DNA from 3 places in the Alteromonas sp. 5NS40-0096 genome. Region 2 is predicted to be linked to each of the others. Evidence: predicted binding sites of a transcription regulator. Region 2 holds the regulator's gene; each other region holds the start of a gene.
What was found. The regulator sigma-54, encoded in region 2, starts transcription at its own class of promoters, with help from an activator protein. The targets are predictions, from matches to a motif close to GTTGGCACGNNNNTNGNNT.
Positions count from the first base shown of each region.

Region 1: pdsR (proteobacterial dedicated sortase system response regulator) is a predicted target of sigma-54. The motif match lies at 2,211-2,229, and genes of this name have one in related genera.
Region 3: AC27G9_RS12030 (flagellar basal body rod protein FlgF) is a predicted target of sigma-54. The motif match lies at 2,127-2,145, and genes of this name have one in related genera.

Region 1 is NZ_BAAJLQ010000005.1:6,965-11,234, reverse strand. It holds gene AC27G9_RS14995 (ABC transporter ATP-binding protein) at 1-369, opposite strand, end outside; gene AC27G9_RS14990 (carboxymuconolactone decarboxylase family protein) at 552-1,145, shown strand; gene pdsO (sortase-associated OmpA-like protein PdsO) at 1,263-2,006, opposite strand; gene pdsR (proteobacterial dedicated sortase system response regulator) at 2,317-3,003, shown strand; gene pdsS (proteobacterial dedicated sortase system histidine kinase) at 3,009-4,270, shown strand, end outside.
Region 2 is NZ_BAAJLQ010000002.1:275,876-280,145, reverse strand. It holds gene lptC (LPS export ABC transporter periplasmic protein LptC) at 1-520, shown strand, start outside; gene lptA (lipopolysaccharide transport periplasmic protein LptA) at 489-1,052, shown strand; gene lptB (LPS export ABC transporter ATP-binding protein) at 1,052-1,777, shown strand; gene AC27G9_RS07160 (RNA polymerase factor sigma-54) at 1,884-3,368, shown strand; gene hpf (ribosome hibernation promoting factor) at 3,394-3,681, shown strand; gene ptsN (PTS IIA-like nitrogen regulatory protein PtsN) at 3,691-4,134, shown strand; gene rapZ (RNase adapter RapZ) at 4,159-4,270, shown strand, end outside.
Region 3 is NZ_BAAJLQ010000003.1:466,793-471,062, reverse strand. It holds gene flgH (flagellar basal body L-ring protein FlgH) at 1-501, opposite strand, end outside; gene flgG (flagellar basal-body rod protein FlgG) at 513-1,301, opposite strand; gene AC27G9_RS12030 (flagellar basal body rod protein FlgF) at 1,345-2,088, opposite strand; gene flgE (flagellar hook protein FlgE) at 2,195-3,574, opposite strand; gene AC27G9_RS12020 (flagellar hook assembly protein FlgD) at 3,591-4,270, opposite strand, start outside.

The DNA of each region.
Region 1 (4,270 bases), on a different contig from region 2:
GAGTTGCTTGAGGTATTTCTCAGCGCGAACTTTGGCAATGTTACGAGGCACGCCATAGTAACCCGCTTGGTTTAAAACGATTTGCAGCAAGGTTTCAAATTGATTGAAATTAAATTCTTGCGGCACCAATCCTATAAACGACTTGGCGAGTTCTTTTTGTGTGGTCAAATCGTGTCCGAAAATATTGACCGTACCTTCGGTTTGATTGACCAAAGAGCTCACGATACCAATGGTCGTTGATTTCCCTGCGCCATTTGGTCCGAGCAATGCGAAAAAGTCGCCTTGTTCGACAACGAGGTCGACACCTTTGAGCGCCTGCGTTCCGCCATCATAGGTTTTTTTGAGTTGCTGAATATCTAATGCTTTCATTGCACCATCCGGTGATTGTGAGTTGCTGTGCGGTAACTAAGGTGATAGAAATAACGACCAAGCCATTTGCTTAACAAGTTATTAACACAACTAGAATTTTTCAAACTCCGTAGAGGTGTTGTCATTTTGCCACATTTCAACCCCTACACTCTATTAAAACGATAAAACGACAAGAGGAATTTATGGCACATTTATCTCCACTCCCTGCAGAGACTACTCCAGAACTGGCCGATGACTTTGCAATTTTCGAACGCATTCTTGGTTTCGTGCCAAATAGCTTGCTCACTATGCAGCGTCGACCAGATATCGTAAAAGGGTTTGGCGTACTGACGAATGCCGTTATGTCTCCTGAGGGCAGCGTGGATTTGGGTTTCAAACGCCTTCTAGCACACTTTGCTAGCCGTGCTGCGGGTTGTCAGTATTGCGAGGCGCATTCATTGATCGCTGCTGGTATTCACGGGATCAGCGATGAAAAAATTGCTGCTGTATGGGAATACCAGTCGAGTCCGCTGTATAGCGACGCTGAGCGCGTTGCCCTCGATTATGCGCTGGCCGCAGGTAGTGTACCTAATGCCGTTGATGAGCCTCTTATGGTGAGAATGAAGCAACATTGGCAAGAAGATCAAATTGTCGAGATTTTAGGGGCGATTTGTTTGTACGGCTTCTTAAATCGTTGGAACGACTCAATGGCGACAGATTTAGAAGAAGCCCCGACAGAGCTTGGCGATAAGGTGCTCCGTCAGGGCGGTTGGACAGGCGGTAAACATCGGGATTAGACCGCCTTTTGGGGGAACGCTGGTGTAGTAATAAAAAACAGTAGGTGAGGCAGGAGGAAGGGTTCACCTACTGCGCGCCAGCATCGCGCAACCTTATCGACGAGTTGTTAGGCTAGCCTAGCGACTCGCCGTTAATGCGTTGGGGCTATCGGCAATTTGCACTACCACTTTTCGGTCAAAGAACGCTGACTCGCCTTTGACTCCTGAGCTTTGGTCCTCACCTAAAGCCAGAGTGAGTATTTGCTCACTATTTACCCCTTTATCAACAAGGTAAGCTTTGACGCTAGTCGCTCGCTGCATTGATAACGTCTTGTTGTATTGCGCGTTACCTCTGTGGTCAGCATGGCCAATGAGTCTGACTTTCAGTTGATCATGGCGTTTCATCGCTGACGCAATGAGGTCGAGTTGGGGCTTGTAAACGTCCTCTACCTCTGCCGAACCCGTTTTAAACTGCACATTGGTTTCAATTGCCAAAACACGTTCTGTCGGTGACGACTCCATTGCCACATGGGTAGCTTTTACTTGTTGCTGCATGCTTTCAATCGCGTCATGCATGGCAAATAGTTCCTTCTGCGCGCTTGATAACGCTTGTTTGGCCGCGACTAACTCCATTTCACTGTGTTTTAACTCTTCTTCTTGCAATACGTCGTTGCCAATCATGGCGCCAAAGATCCCACCCACCGCGGCGCCAATCGGCCCAGCGATAACTGCACCGACAAGGACACCCGAGCCCATGCCAATCGCAGGGGTATATTCAGACTTAGTATCGTTTTCTTGCGTGTGAGTGTTGGCAAGAGCATGACCACTTAATGAAGTCACAATGGCAGTAGCGATAATGGTGTTAACTAATGTTTTACGCATGATGTGTTCTCCCGTGAATTGCGTTTACGGGATTAATTAAACGAGAACAATCTGGCAATGTTGAGGAAAGCTAGAGCCAATGTAACGATACTAAAAGGCAGATTAGCAATGTATATTCGACGTGCGCAAAATGCGTAGAAACACCCGCAAGCCCAACAAAAGTGCATGATTTAAATCATGATTTAGCATTTATTCTCGATAGAAAATGGCAAGAATATGGCGATCATGGGGATTTTCTGCCTCCTTTGCCTCATTTTTGACATTCTGAGGTATGATGAATCCCATAGTAAAGAAGTGAAGGATATCGGTTATGCCCAAGGTGATTGCATTAGTAGAAGACGATGCAGCAATCAGAGAAAACTATAAGGCTGCTTTATTAAGCCAAGGCTACGAAGTTCGCTCTTTTAGTGACAGGCCTTCAGCTTCCCAAGCGTTTAGCGAGTCGCTGCCAGATCTCGCCATTATCGATATTGGTTTAAACGACGAAATGGAAGGAGGTTTTGTGTTGTGTCAGCAGTTGCGCCAGCTTTCTCAGTCTCTTCCCATCATATTTTTCACAGCACGAGACAATGATGTCGATACCATTAGTGGATTGCGAATGGGAGCCGATGACTATCTGACGAAGGACATAAGCATGGCGCATTTGTTAGCCAGAATTGCTGCCTTGTTTCGCCGTGTGGATTTGCAAACTAAGCCTGTCGCTCAAAGCGATGAAATTAAAATCGGCCATTTGAATGTCGATATCAATCGCATGACGGTGACATGGAAACAGCAAGAGGTTGCCCTCACCGTCACTGAGTTTTGGATGCTTCACGCATTGATTAAACGCCCCGGGCACGTAAAAAGTCGCCAGCAACTAATGGACGAATCACAAATGGTTGTAGACGATACAACGATAACCAGCCATATCAAACGTATGCGTAAAAAATTCGTCCAATTGGATGCTACATTCGACCACATTGATACGGTTTACGGCATGGGCTACCGCTGGCAATAATCATGTTGAATATCAGATTGTCCATTCGCGTTCAGCTGTTGTTACTTTCATTGTTCTTGTTTGCTATCCCCTGGCTTGGTTATAAATATGTCTGGGAACTAGAAGAATATTTAAGGATAGGGCAAGAACAAACCATGATAGGTACGGCTAGAGCAATCGCTACCGCGCTTCATGAACAACCTGCACTATTTGACAATCAATCCGCATACCTACAAACCGTCAGACCGGGAACCGATCTTTACGCTCCACCTATTGACGTCCCAATCCAGCTCGATGGTAGCTTGAGTGATTGGGAGAGCGTATGGCCACTGGTTCAACGTTATGACGACAACAATGTGGTCCATTGGTTTGATGACTCCTTTCCTCGCCCCGATATCAGCTTGTCATTTGAACACATGGTAGGTCGATATGGTGCGTATCTTTATGCCATGTTTTCGGTACGTGACGACATCACAGTTTGGCGACGTCCCAGTTCGCTTTCTGTAGATAAAAGTGACCACTTACTTATTGGTCTTCTCAATGAAAACGGCGATTTGGAGAGATATGTTATTTCGCCCTATGGCTCTGGATGGGTCAACGCTTATCACCTCGATCAGGTGCAAAACACATATCGCGCCGTTGACAATGAATTGCGTATTCAAGGGCATTGGCGTCAAACTGATTCAGGTTACAATATTGAACTTAGGTTTCCCTTGGAAATGACATCGGGGTCTCTCGCCTTTGCCTTGATTGACGTTGATAAACCCATTGAGCGTAACAAACGCTATGCCGTGGGTACAGCCAACCCGAACAAAACCGACGCACTCGGTACCGTTCTAACACCATCTCCAGAAATTAAACGAGTACTGTCGGGGCTGAAATACGCGGATTCTAGGGTCTGGGTAGTAGACAGACACAAACGCGTGTTAGCGAAAGCAGGTGACATACAGTCAGCTAATGGTATCAACGTTAGATTCAGAACCCCGCCCAAAGACACCCTGTGGAATCGCATCGAACAAGATTATTTACTGCCGCTTTACTATCAGATTTTGACCAAGCCACCGGCCGATTTTGTTGATGAACTGGAAGGAGCATACGCTTTAGTTGGTCGGGATATTTCAAGTGCGCTGAATGGAAAAGCGGATTCGTTGTGGCGGTTATCGCCAGACAACAAAGCGGTTGTGTTATCTGCAGCTTATCCGATTTTCATTGATGATGTCGTGCGCGGTGCGGTTATCGTAGAGCAAACGACAAACGGAATACGAACGCTGAGAAACCGAGCGCTTGA
Region 2 (4,270 bases):
ATTGCTAATGTACTTGCCAACGTTTATGGAAGAGTCGCCGACAGACCAACAATCCGCTAAAGTGGACGCGTTGAGGCCAGCGTACTTGGCAAACAATTTAACCACGACTATGTATGACACAGATGGTAAGTTGAATCATGAGGTGTTCGCTACCACAATGGAACACTACGACCTATTGGGTTTCGTGCTGTTTCAAAACCCGATGTATACCGTATACGTGGGTGAAAATGAATCGCCATGGCAGGTGACAGCAAAGGAAGGGACACTTTATGACAACAACTTGATTCAGCTAGAAACAGATGTTGTCATAACCAATATGAGCGACGACGATTTTGTTCAGACAATAAAAACAGAGTTTATCGAAATCGACTTGAACAAAAAAACCATGACGTCGGATCAGCCCGTGGTAATAATCGGCGGGCAATACGTTATAAATAGCAATGGCTTCAATGCCGATTTGCATACCAGACAATACGAGTTAATTGATCATGTACAAACCACTTATAAACCTGGCAGCTAGTTTACTGGCCCTCAGCGCTAGTACTTTTGCACTGGCTGACGAGACCGACTTTACTAAGCCGATAAAAGTCGACTCAGCGTCTCAGTTTGTTGATGGAATTAACAAAATATCACTGTTCAAAACTGATGTTTACATCACCCAAGGCTCGTTAGTTATCGAAGCGGATGAGGTCGAAGTGGTTGCCACTGATGGCGAAGGCAACGAAGTATTCATCGCGCGAGGCAATCCCGCGAGCTATACCCAGCAAGTCACCGACGGTAAATCGGTGAATGCCAAGGCCAATGAAATTCGCTATGAAGTGAGCAAACGCAAAATTTCACTGAAAGGAAATGCAGAGCTACAGCAAGACACCAGTATGGTGCGCGGTGATACCATTACCTATGACATGGAAAAAGAACAGATGTTGGCACAAGGGTCGGAGCAACAAAATGGCAGAGTCACTACTGTGTTTAGGCCTGAAGCCATCAAAGATCTGACCGACCAAGTCGAATCTAAAGACGAAGATAAAAACGACGAGGACCAACCAAAGTAATGGCTACATTAACTGCCTCTCATTTGGCAAAATCCTATCGTTCTAGGCAAGTGGTACGCGATGTGAGCTTGTCGGTATCCAGTGGCGAAATCGTTGGACTACTCGGCCCAAACGGCGCGGGTAAGACGACAACGTTTTACATGATTGTTGGTTTGGTGCCACTGAACAAGGGTAGCATCCACATTGATGACAACGAACTGACACACCAACCTATGCATGAGCGCGCGCGCCAAGGTATCGGTTATTTACCTCAAGAAGCGTCTATTTTCCGCAAAATGACGGTACACGAAAACGTCATGGCGATTTTACAAACCCGAAAAGACTTAAACCGTCAGCAACAAGAAGAGGAAGCTGACGCTTTGCTGGACGAATTTAACATCAACCATATTCGCAACAGCAATGGGATGAGTTTGTCGGGTGGAGAACGGCGTCGAGTGGAAATTGCGAGAGCGTTGGCGGCCAACCCACAGTTCATATTGCTAGATGAACCTTTTGCTGGCGTCGACCCCATTTCGGTAAACGACATAAAAAAAATAATTCAACATCTGCGCGACCGCGGAATTGGCATCCTAATAACCGACCACAATGTGCGTGAAACCCTTGATGTTTGTGAAAAAGCCTACATTGTTAGTCATGGGGAATTGATTGCTCAGGGCTCCGCAGAGCAAGTTTTAAGCAATCAAAAAGTAAGAGATGTATACCTAGGAGAGCAATTCAAGCTATAGTTAGTATAGCGGGTTACAAATGAGCCAACAGGAACCGCAATTCGGACTTGCACTCGGTTCATTGTTTAAGGTAAAAAAGCAGGAAAATGAGAAAGTTAAGACGTAGATGAAACCTTCTTTACAGCTAAAGTTTAGTCAACAACTCACAATGACCCCTCAGTTGCAACAAGCGATCAAGCTTTTGCAGCTCTCTACGCTCGACTTGCAGCAGGAAATCCAAGAAGCACTCGACTCAAATCCACTCTTAGAAGTCGAAGATATTGGCGATGGCGATCAACCGCAAAAAAGTAACTTAGACAGTGAAAACGATGCCACTGCCGAAGCTCCTGCACCTAGTTCAGATAATATTGAAACCTCTGATGCATTAGAAAAAGACGGGTTACCCGACGAACTTCCTATCGACAGTACATGGGATGAGTATTATTCAGCGTCTTCGGCCCCTGCACCTATGGCAGCATCAGATGACGACCAAGTATTTCAAGGCGAGACCACCGACGATATCCAAGCTCACTTGCTTTGGCAGATGGGTCTGACACCATTTAGTGATATCGACCGTGTAATCGCAATGGCGATTATCGACTCAATCGATGAGTCAGGGTATTTAACGGTAACCGTTGAAGATATTCTGCAAAGTGTGAATACCGATGACGAGACAGAGGAACTTATCGAAGAGGATGAAGTCGAATGTGTATTGAAGCGAATTCAACAATTCGACCCCTTAGGTTCAGGATCTCGGACGCCGCAGGAATGTTTATTGGTGCAACTCAATCAGTTTCCCCCTGATACACCTTGGCTAGCAGAAGCAAAAATGCTGCTAACCGATTACGCGGATTTGCTCGGTAGCAAAGATTACCGAACACTGATGCGTAAGACTAAGCTAAAAGAAGACCAGCTCAGAGAAGCAATGGTGCTTTTGCAAGGGCTTAATCCTAGACCGGGCTCAGCGTTAATTACCAAAGAGCCTGAATACGTCATTCCGGATGTATCAGTCGCGAAGAAGAACGGCCGTTGGGTGGTTGAACTCAACCCGGATAGTTTGCCGAAACTCAGCATTAATCAGCAGTACGCTGCGATGAGTAAAAGTGCGCGAAGCAGCAGTGATTCACAATTTATTCGCTCACATATGCAAGAAGCCAAGTGGTTTATCAAAAGCCTAGAATCGAGAAACGATACGCTGATGAAGGTGGCAAATTGTATTGTCCAACAGCAAATGGGTTTCTTCGAACACGGTCCAGAAATGATGAAACCAATGGTGTTAAACGATGTAGCAGAAATGGTCGATATGCATGAATCCACCATCTCTCGCGTTACGACCCAAAAATATATGCATACGCCTCGCGGTATCTACGAGTTGAAGTATTTCTTCTCGAGCCACGTGGCAACGGAGTCTGGTGGAGAATGTTCGTCAACCGCGATTCGAGCGTTGATCAAGAAACTGGTTGCCGCTGAGACCCCGAGTAAACCATTAAGTGATAGTAAGATTGCTCAATTGTTGGCCGACCAAGGAATTAAAGTTGCCCGGCGGACAATAGCAAAATACCGGGAGTCTCTCTCGATTCCCCCGTCTAACCAACGAAAAAGCCTGATTTAGGCTCCACCTATAAGGAAGACGAAATATGCAAATAAACCTTACTGGTCATCATGTTGAAATAACTGATTCTTTGCGTAACTATGTCGACACCAAGTTCAGCAAGCTAGAACGTCACTTCGACCACATATCTAACGTGCATGTTATCCTCAATGTCGAAAAACTTAATCAAAAAGCAGAAGCTACGATGCACCTTAGCGGAGCGGAAGTGTTTGCCTCATCGGAAAATGAAGACATGTACGCCGCCATCGATAGTATGGTAGACAAGCTTGATCGCCAAGTGATCAAGCATAAGGAAAAACTGAAAAGGCACTAACCCTATCTGATGGATATCACAGCCATAGTCAGCCTGGATCGCACGCAATGTGCGGTCCAGTGCAATAGTAAAAAACGAATTCTAGAGATTATTAGCGAAATTGCCGCTAACAATCACCCGTCTGTTGAACAATCTACCGTATTGAGTGCACTGTTAAATCGCGAACGTATGGGAAGCACGGGAATCGGTAATGGTATTGCTCTTCCCCATGGCAGACTAGCAGGCCTGGAGCGGGTAACCGCAATTATTGTCACCAGCACGCCCGCGATAAATTTTGATGCCATCGATGATCAACCTGTCGATATCTTTTTTGCTCTGCTTGTGCCAGAAGAGCAAACCGAGGGGCATTTGCAGACATTAGCAACCGTAGCGGGTAAACTAAGCGACAAATCGACCGTTAAAGCGATTCGAAACGCCAAAACGAGTGACGACATTCTTCAAGCATTAGCCTAACGCACCATACAGGGAGACGGGGCCGTGAAACTAATTATCATAAGTGGACGTTCAGGCTCTGGGAAATCTGTAGCCTTACGCGCATTAGAAGACTTAGGCTATTATTGCGTAGATAACATTCCTGTTAACCTTTTGC
Region 3 (4,270 bases), on a different contig from region 2:
ACCCTGATTTAGGGTTAACCACTTTTCACCGCGAATCACAAGGTTTTGGTTGGGTAGCACTTCAACAACAGTGACAGAGATATTACCTTGTAGACTGTTGCTCTGATTGGCCTGGGCATCACCTGTAAATTCATTGGTTGAATCAATGCCGAGCTGAATGGACTGTCCATTGACTGTCGCATTGCCACCCCCTAACCCCGTTATAGGTTCCACTGTCATCTCAGTTTCGCGAGTGGTTAGTGTTCGAGCAACCTTTGTCGCATTGGTGTTCTCACTCAGCATCACGGTAATGATGTCACCGACTCGCCTAGCCGTAATATCAGAGTAGAGACTATTGGCCATGTACGGGCGAAATAGAGAACCGTCTTGTACCAATTTTTCTCGCGGTATCTCTGGTATTACCGGTGCAAAAGAAGGATCATCGGCCTGTACCGGTGGTTCACTTGTCGACATGCAACCCGACAACAGCAACGCAATCAATAAGGGTCCAAAGGTTCTCACAAATTCACCTATTAAAGTTGTTGAATGACTTGACCCAACATCTGGTCAACAGAAGAGATAACCTTAGAGTTCATCTCATACAAACGCTGACTTTCAATCAGGTTTACCAATTCCTCTGTCACGTTTACATTGGAGGTTTCAAGGGTACCTTGTGCCAACGTCCCCAATCCTTGCAGTCCCGGAATACCTTGAATAGGTGCACCACTGACGGCAGTTTCTAAAAAGAGGTTTTGGCCAATCGGCTGTAACCCCGTTGGGTTAATAAAATCAGATACGTTGAGCTGACCAAGAATTTGGCCATCTGGCTGACCTCGAACAGTGGCAGATACTTGCCCGTCTTGAGATATCGTTATCTGCTGCGCATCTTCGGGGATAGCAATTTGTGGCTGTAATAAAAAGCCAGCGCCAGGCGTTACAATCTGGCCTTGGTCATTCAGCGTAAACTGGCCATTACGGGTGTAAGCAATCGTGCCGTCCGGCTGAAGAATCTCAAAATAACCCCGGCCTTGAATCGAAATATCCAGCGCGTTATCTGTAGTCAGCAAGTTACCTTGGGTGTGCGACTTTTGTGTCGCGACCACTTTAGACCCCGCACCTAGCATCAGGCCGGAAGGCAATTCGGTATCGGCAGATGAACGCCCGCCAGGTTGATTAATATTCTGATAAAGCAAGTCTTCAAATACCGCTCGGTCTTTTTTGAAGCCAACAGTAGAGGCGTTTGCAAGGTTGTTGGAAACCACTGCAACGTCAGTCTGAGCCGCATCTAGTCCAGTTTTACTAATCCACAATGCCGGGTGCATGTTTCTACCTCCGTTGCGTTCGCCGCAACTAATCTTGTTTAACTTACAGAATTCTCAGCAGCATATTGCCTCGGGTATCGAGCTCTTCTGCTTGCTTCATTAATTTCACTTGTATCTCGTAGTGTCGTTGCAGACTCATCATGCTAACCATCTCATCCACAGCATTGACATTTGAGCCTTCCACAACCCCAGTACGTACTCTTACCGTTTCATTCGCATCTGCCGTTTCGCCATTCATCAATCGAAATAAACCATCTCCACCTCTATGAAGGTCTCGCGGTGGTGGATTGACGAGCTTTAGTCGGCCAACCTCTTCGAGAACGGTCGGTGGCGCGCCTTGTGGACGTGTAGAGACAGTGCCATCGCCAGCGATATTGAGATTTTCTAAGGGCACAGGTAGGAAAATAGGCCCGTTATCACCTAACACCATATTGCCGGCCATGTCTTGTAATATGCCATCAGGACCGAGCTGAAAACTGCCGTCACGTGAGTAAGCCTCATTACCTTGCTTGTCCTGAACAGCAAACCAACCATCGCCTTGAATTGCGACGTCTAACTCGCGATCAGTTTGAATCATGGCCCCACCTTCATAGTTATTAGTGGGACTCTCTGTCATCGCAAACACGCGAGTCGGCAAACCTTCGCCGTATGCCGGCATTGCTCTTGCCTGTTCAAGCTGCGCTTTGAAACCGTTGGTTTGTGCATTCGCCAAATTATTGGCGCGGACGCCCGTCGCCAGTAAGTCTTGTGACGCTCCACTTGACGCGATGTACAGTAATTTATCCATGACGACCTTTTGACAAAAACCACAATAATACTGAGTAGCTGCAAGGCTAGTGCCAAAATGCAAAAAAGCCGCAATTGCGGCTTTTTTGTCGGGGTGAAGATGTCCGTTATCGGATATTCAGAATAGTCTGGTTAAGCTGGTTGTTAACTTCCAACGCTCTCGAGTTAGCCTGGAAATTTCGCTGAGCGATAATTAAGTCAATCAGCTCTGTCGTTAGGTTAACGTTAGCTTGCTCCAGCGCAGATGAGTTAATTTCACCAAAGGTACCAGTTGTACCCTCACCCGCCAACGCCTCACCAGAGAGAATGCTCTCTTTCCACTGTGTATTACTTTGTTGCGTTAGTCCCTGTTCATTTGAAAAACGAACCAGTGCGATTCGAACAACAGGCTCTGAAGTACCGTTGGAGAACGTCGCTCTCACCAATCCATCAGGACCAATGTCAATACCGGTAAGTCGTCCTACTGGCAAACCATCTTGCTCAAGAGACGTGACTTCAAATGCAGAAGCAAACTGCGTAGGTTCTACTGGCGTCGCACTGCCAGGTGATAAGTTAAAATCGACAGTAACTTGCTGCGAAGGATCAGCACCATTGGCAAGAATACCAGCGCCAAACGCCTCGGTCATCAGTTTCAAGTCAGCTTGAGCAGTACCATCGGCGGACTCTATCGCTTGGAAATCCCCGCCTGTAGAGAAGATGAGTTTGGCAGCACTGACCGCGTTACCTGATGCGGTACCCAATGCATTGGTTGCTGTCGCCGGGTCGGAATCAGTACCATCTGAGTTTGTAATATCAACTAATACATCATCGACAGCCGTCGCCACATACCATTCATTATCAACCGCATTATCTTTAACAAAGTAGTAGGTCATAATGTGGCTGTCACCGAGTGAATCGTAAACCGTCACCGATGTCGCAGCGTTGTATGTCAATGGATCATCGGGATCGAATGCCGCAGGATCTAAACCTGTGTCACTGGCAGGTAAGTTCATTCTTAAATCGACTTCACTGGTCTGTTGCGGAGAACCAGAAGAGTCTGGGATACGCACAGGCACAGTTGTACTTAATGCAACAGAGGAGCTTGTGCCGTCAGGGTTGATTGGGAAACCCAGCAAGTTGTCGCCGTTACTGTTAACTACGAAGTTATCCGAATCCAGTTTGAACTGACCCGCTCGCGTAAAGCTAAAGTCTCGAGATTCGATTTCTGGCACGGTAGCGAAAAAGCCGGTACCTGTAATAGCCAAGTCAAGAGCAGTGTTTGTAAACTGCAGACTACCTTGCGAAAATTGTTGTGCGACTTCTTGTGTAATAACACCGTCACCGACTTTGGTTCGGCCACCCGATAACAAAGACGCAGCGTAAACATCACCAAATTCGGCGCGAGATTCTTTAAAGCCTACTGTGTTAACGTTTGCAATGTTATTTGCGGTAACATCTAGGTCTCGTTGTGCTGCGGATACACCGCTCAAAGCTATATTAAAAGACATATTCTATATTCTCCACTTAACCGCCGATCTGGATAACATCATCTAAGTTGATACTGACGTCACCGTCCAAATTCAAAATAATACCTTGGTTACTGCCTGCTAGACTGACACTGGAAACGTGTCGATTGATTGCAGTAGGAATGGCAACGCCTTCATTGTTTGCCTCTCCTGTTACTGAAACTACATATTCACCGGCCGGCATAGGATTGCCGCGTGAATCCGTTCCGTCCCAGCTAAATTCAATATTGCCTGCCGGTTGTGTACCGGCATCAATCACTCGGATGACTTCACCCAAGCCATTTTGAATAGTGATTTCCATGTTCTGAACGGTCTGCTCATTGACAACTACGCCAGTGAAACCTTCGCCTTCAGCTCCCATGTAACCAATGTTACCGTTAACCAATACGTCTTGACCGATCAAGCCCGACGCTTGTAACGCTTGATTAGACGTCATTGATGTTGCGAATGATTCAAATTGTTCATTCAGCTGAGAGATACCTTCAGAGGTAGTAAATGCTGTCATCTGCGACACCATTTGATCATTATCTACCGGCTTGGTGGGATCTTGGTTAGCGAGCTGTTCGGTCAGCAAGGCAAAAAAATCTTCTTGGGTTAAGTTCTGTTCGGAGCCATCGACGACAGGAACCGTCTCTTCTTGCCACCTTAGATTACTGTTTAACCCTAACGTATCTATCG